Linked DNA regions of Halioglobus japonicus. The protein of the gene in region 1 interacts with the protein of each later gene in a pairwise test. Links are inferred from orthologs where the notes say so. Each region holds a gene or a part of one and is shown on either strand. Other genes may lie near its edges.

What was found. The genes of interacting proteins can lie anywhere in the genome.
Region 2: the proteins of cysM (region 1) and accC interact in binary tests that used the Escherichia coli proteins (3 or more experiments, as listed by UniProt). The link is inferred for Halioglobus japonicus from one-to-one orthologs.

What each region holds. Positions count from the first base shown.
Region 1 is NZ_CP019450.1:2,069,171-2,072,026, reverse strand. It holds cysM (cysteine synthase CysM), read right to left. Parts: upstream 1,949-2,856; coding sequence 1,052-1,948; downstream 1-1,051. Other genes in the region: recO (DNA repair protein RecO), read right to left, coding at 2,365-2,856; acpS (holo-ACP synthase), read right to left, coding at 1,989-2,360; relA (GTP diphosphokinase), read right to left, coding at 1-1,046. UniProt on the Escherichia coli protein: Two cysteine synthase enzymes are found. Both catalyze the same reaction. Cysteine synthase B can also use thiosulfate in place of sulfide to give cysteine thiosulfonate as a product.
Region 2 is NZ_CP019450.1:215,571-218,604, reverse strand. What follows is about bases 97-3,034. They hold accC (acetyl-CoA carboxylase biotin carboxylase subunit), read right to left. Parts: upstream 2,267-3,034; coding sequence 926-2,266; downstream 97-925. Other genes in these bases: aroQ (type II 3-dehydroquinate dehydratase), read right to left, coding at 2,815-3,034; accB (acetyl-CoA carboxylase biotin carboxyl carrier protein), read right to left, coding at 2,288-2,767; prmA (50S ribosomal protein L11 methyltransferase), read right to left, coding at 97-831. In the rest of the region: more of prmA, read right to left, coding at 1-96. UniProt on the Escherichia coli protein: This protein is a component of the acetyl coenzyme A carboxylase complex; first, biotin carboxylase catalyzes the carboxylation of the carrier protein and then the transcarboxylase transfers the carboxyl group to form malonyl-CoA.

The DNA.
Region 1 (2,856 bases):
TGTACTTCCAGAATTTTTCCTTCCGGGCCGATTACCGCGGTATGCAGTGAGCGATAGCCGTTCTCTTTTGGGTTGGCGATATAGTCGTCAAACTCATTGGGAATGTTGCGCCACAGGCCATGCACCAGCCCCAGCGTCGCGTAACAGTCCTTCACCTCTGGTACCAGGATGCGCACCGCGCGAATATCGTAAACCTGAGAAAAGCCAATACCCTTGCGCTGCATTTTGCGCCAGATACTGTAAATGTGTTTCGCCCGACCCTCGATTTCAAATTCAAGGCCAGCGCCACCGAGGACGCGACTGAGCAACTCTTTAACCTCGACGATAAACTGATCGCGTTCCAGGCGCTTGCCGTCCAACAGCCGGGCAATTTTGCGATAGGCATCGGTGTAGATGTAGCGGAACGACAAGTCCTCAAGCTCCCACTTGAGATGACCAATGCCGAGCCGGTGAGCCAGCGGTGCATACACGTCAAAGACTTCCCGGGCGACCAGTTCACGGCGCTCCTCGTCATTCTTCACCGCGCGGATCGCGCAGGTCCGCTCCGCCAGTTTGATCAGCGCCACCCGCACATCGTCCACGAGCGCAATCAACATCTTGCGTATGTTGTCTTTCTGGGCGTGTGCCTGGCCTAGCACGGGATGCTCCTGGTGCAGGCGCAGCTCGCCGATGGCAGCCATGCGCAATACGCCCTGTAACAGCTCCTCTACCTCTTCACCGAACCGGGCTCCCACCTCTTCGAGGGTAATTCGCTTCTCGCGCACAGCCCGATAGAGCACACCGGCTACCAGGCAGGAGGCCCCCACGTGCAGCTCCGCGAGAATCAGTGCGGTGTCCAGCCCCGCCGCGAAACAGTCGCTTTCGGTCGCCCAGTCGCCGGGGTCTTCGCCCTCGCCTGCCGCCAATTGCTGCAGCAATCGACAGGCTTCCAGCAACTGGCCTCCATCCTGGTCATCGAGGCTGATGGCCAGGTGTTCAACCCACTCATCGAGGTCAACGGCTGCGCCACTGGCGGGGTCGGGAAGTTGTTTGCGAACCTGGACCATGTAATTCAGGACCCTGCGAACACGCCGGTCGATAAGTAGCGGTCGCCGCGATCGCAAATAATGGCCACGATGACGGCATTCTCAAGCTCCGCCGACAGGCGCAGCGCTCCGGCCACGGCCCCGCCTGAAGAGACGCCACAGAAAATTCCCTCCTCGGCGGCCATTCGGCGCATGACCCGCTCAGATTCCGGTTGGGAAATATCGAGCACCCGATCGACTCGGGCGGCATCATAGATCGCCGGTAGATAAGCCTCCGGCCAGCGGCGAATCCCAGGGATACTGGAACCATCTTCGGGTTGCAGGCCGACAATCTGGATGTCGGGATTCTGCTGTTTGAGGTAGGCCGAGGTCCCCATTATGGTGCCTGTCGTGCCCATTGAACTGACAAAGTGCGTGATGGTGCCGTCGGTCTGCTGCCAGATCTCCGGCCCTGTGCCGGTCAGGTGGGCGCGCGGGTTGTCCGGGTTGGCGAACTGATCCAGCACCCGACCCTCGCCGCGAGCCTGCATCGCCATAGCCAGATCCCGGGCGCCTTCCATGCCCTCCTCCTGGGAAACTTCGACCAATGTGGCGCCATAGGCGGACATGGACAGTTTGCGCTCATCACTCATATGCGAGGGCATAATCAGCGTGAGCGGATAGCCGCGAATGGCTGCGGCCATGGCCAGGGCAATGCCGGTATTGCCACTGGTGGCTTCTATCAGAGTATCGCCGGGCTGGATATCGCCGCGGGCTTCAGCCTGAGCGATCATGCTGATGGCAGGACGGTCTTTAACCGAGCCAGCCGGGTTATTCCCCTCCAGCTTGACCAACAGCGTGTTACTGGTCTCACCGGGTAGGCGCTGCAGGCGCACAAGGGGAGTATTGCCAATACAGGCTTCTATCGTTGGATAGTCAGGCATTGCTTTTCACATTCTATTTCGCACCGCGCAGTGTACAGGCTCAGGACAACACCGCAAAGGCAACGACACAGTCGGTTTCATCTGCCAGGCTGAGCAAAACCCTGGCACCGCCCCGGGTCCTGGCCACTTCCAGTGCGCCGCCACTGAGCACCACACCGGGGGCCCCGTTCTCATCGTGAACTATGCATATATCCTGCCAACTCACCCCCCGCCCAATACCCGTTCCCAGGCATTTTGCAACCGCCTCTTTGGCCGCAAAGCGCTTGGCGAGCAAATTGCCAGGACGCGAACTGGCGACGTATTCCACACGCTCCTCGGGGGTCAGGATCCGCTCAACAAAGCGATCACCCAGGCGCCCCAACACCTCGTCGATGCGCTCGAATTTCAGAATATCGGTGCCTATCGCTATCACTCAATCACTCCTGTGGTTGGGCGCGAAACAACTCGCGACTGCGCAAGGGTGCGTCTCCCAGGTGCACTGCCAGCGCCTGGCGCATCAATCGACGCGCCGTCAGCCGAGCGCTGCCATCGAACACCCCGGCGGCTATTTGCAGTAAATCCTCGCCCAGATAAGCGGGGCGATTCTGGGCATTGCTGCCGGCGCAAGGCAGCAGGCCTGTGTCCGGATCGAAAAGGTACCACGTGGCTGCATCGAGCGGTTCGCCGCTGCTGCCCTCCCGGTCCAGATCCAGCCGATATCCCAGTTCGTCGAGCAGCTGTAGTTCGAAGCGCCGCAGCACGTGCTCCACATCGACACCCTCACCCAGGGCTTGCACGGCGGCGGCATAGCCTGCAAACAAGCGCGGATGAGGGTCGTGGCGATGCAACAGACGCACCAGGATCTCATTCAGGTAAAGGCCGCTGTAGAGACGTTCACTGCGCAAGTGGGTGGCGGGCCCCGCCGACTC
Region 2 (3,034 bases), 1.9 Mb from region 1 along the record:
CGAAAGTTCGGAGGCGTAGTGCGCGATAATGCCTTCGGCCTGGGTATTCAGCAGCCCGGAGAGTAGCAGTGTGCCGCCTGGTTTTAGCAGGTGTAACAGGGTGGGCGAGAGTTCTATCAGTGGACCGGCCAGGATGTTGGCGATGACGGTGTCGGCACGTGCCTGCCAGGCCTCGGAGTCGTAAGCGCCAGGTAAAGCCACCGGGAAAGCATCGGCGTCGACGCCATTGCGCTGGGCGTTGTCACGGCTAGCCACCAATGCCTGGGGATCGTTGTCGACACCCAGCGCCTCGACGGCACCGAGCTTGAGGGCGGCCACCGCGAGAATCCCGGAACCGCATCCGTAATCGACCACGATCTGGTCATTCAGCGCCATGCCGTCCAGTTCCGCCAGGCACAGGGCGGTGGTGGGATGGGTGCCGGTGCCAAAGGCCAGGCCGGGATCAAGCAGCAAATTGACCGCACTGGGTTCCGGGGGTTCCAGCCAGCTGGGGCAAACCCACAGGCGCTGACCAAACTGCATGGGCTGGTAGTGTTGCATCCACTCCCGTTCCCAGTCCTTGTCTTCCAGAATCTCCACTCGCGAATGGCACTTCTCGAGCAGTTCGTCCGGGAAGTGCGCGAGGATGGCTTCGATGTCAGTGTCGGCGGGGTACAGACCGGTGAGGCGGGTCTGGCGCCACAGCGGCGTTTCCCCCACGGCTGGTTCCAGCACTGGCTGGTCGGCGTTGTCTTCCAGAGTGACGGCTACCGAACCGCTGGCCAGCATCAGGTCCTCCAGCGCTTCCACCTGTTCCGGGTGGGTGTCCAGTCGCAGTTGAATCCAGGTCATGGGACGATTCCTGTGGGGGTGGTCAGGGGTCGTGACTCCCTCAGAAAGCGTGATTCCTGAGGGGTCGCGGCGCCCGGGGTAGAGCTGATTTCCGTCAGTCTTCCAGCTTGCTTTCGAGGTAGTGAATGCTCACACCACCCGCCTGGAACGCGCTGTCGCGGCACAGCTCCCGGTGCAGCGGGGTATTGGTGCGAATGCCCTCAACCACCAGCTCATCCAGCGCCTGGCGCATGCGTGCCAGGGCGACATCGCGGCTCTCGCCAAAGGTGATAATTTTGGCGATCAGCGAATCGTAGAAGGGCGGGACGGTGTAGCCGTCATAGAGGTGCGAGTCACAGCGTACGCCCAGCCCGCCCGGGGCGTGGAACGTATTTACCTTGCCCGGCGAGGGCAGGAAATTCTGCGGATCTTCGGCGTTAATCCGGCACTCAAAAGAGTGCCCGTTGAAGCTGATCTCGTCCTGGGTGACGGACAGTGGCATGCCTGCGGCGATGCGCAGCTGCTCCTTGACGATATCGAAACTGGTCACCATCTCAGTGACCGGGTGCTCCACCTGGACCCGGGTATTCATCTCGATGAAGTAAAATCCGCCATCCTCGTACAGGAATTCGAAGGTGCCGGCGCCGCGATAACCGATCTCGATGCACGCGTTGACGCAGGCCTCGTAGACCTGGTTGCGCAAGTCCTCGGGAATGCCGGGCGCAGGCGCTTCTTCGATGACTTTCTGGTGGCGGCGTTGCAATGAGCAGTCACGGTCACCCAGGTGAATGGCGTCGCCCTGGCCGTCGGCCAGAACCTGGACCTCGACATGGCGGGGCTTCTGTAGAAATTTCTCCAGATACACCACGTCAGACCCGAAGGCCGCGGCAGCTTCCGACTTGGTCACTTCAATCGAGGAGATCAGCACCTCTTCGTTGTGCACCACGCGCATGCCGCGACCACCGCCGCCAGCGGCAGCCTTGATGATCACCGGATAGCCAACGCGCTGGGCGATTTCCCGAGTGCGGTCGTGGTCGTCGGTGAGGGGGCCGTCGGAGCCCGGTACCGTGGGAACGCCGGCCCGTTTCATGGCCTCAATCGCAGATACCTTGTCGCCCATCAGGCGAATGGTTTCGGCGCGCGGGCCAACAAAGGTAAAGCCGCTTTTCTCGACCTGGTCGGCGAAGTCGGCATTCTCAGAGAGAAAGCCGTAGCCGGGGTGGATGGCGGTGGCGTCAGTGACCTCGGCGGCACTGATCAGTGCCGGCACATTGAGGTAGCTTTCCTTGGAGGGCGCGGGGCCGATACATACGGATTCATCAGCCAGCCGCACGTGCATCAATTCAGCGTCGGCAACGGAGTGCACCGCAACGGTCTTGATGTCGAGCTCTTTGCACGCGCGCAGTACGCGCAGTGCAATCTCGCCGCGGTTGGCGATAAGAACCTTGTCCAGAATGGGCATCTCGATGTGCCCTCCTTATACGATGGAGAACAGCGGCTGGTCGAATTCCACCGGCTCGCCGTTGTCCACGAGGATGGCTTCAATGGTGCCCGACTTGTCGGCCTCGATCTGGTTCATCATTTTCATCGCTTCGACAATACAGATGACGTCGCCGACTTTGACGGTCTGGCCAACCTCTGCGAACGAGGGTGAGCTGGGTGACGGTGCGCGGTAGAAGGTGCCCACCATGGGTGATTTCACGACATGGCCCGTGGTGGCCGGCGCGGCGGGCTCAGCAGCAGGCGCGGGTTCCGGTGCCGCAGCAATAGGTGCGGGTGCCGGCGCAGGTGCCGCGGCGGGCACGGGTGCGTAGGCAGGCGCCGCGGGCGCAGCCATCATGGGCTGCATGCTGTTGCGACTGATGCGCACAGATTCTTCGCCTTCCTTGATCTCAATTTCGTCGATATTCGACTCTTCCAGCAACTCGATCAGTTTTTTTACTTTGCGAATGTCCATGGTGTTGTTCTCTTCAAGTTGAGGTTTCGTTAATGGGGCAGGGCAGGTCAGGACTGCTCGATATACTTGATCGCCGCCTGCAGGCCGAGTTCGTAGCCTTGGGGGCCGAGGCCGCAGATCACGCCTTGAGCCAGGTCCGAGAAATAGGAATGCTTGCGGAATTCCTCGCGGGCATGAACGTTGGACAGGTGGACTTCTATAAAGGGAATCTCCACCGCCGCCAGCGCATCGCGCAGGGCCACACTAGTGTGGGTGAATGCCGCGGGG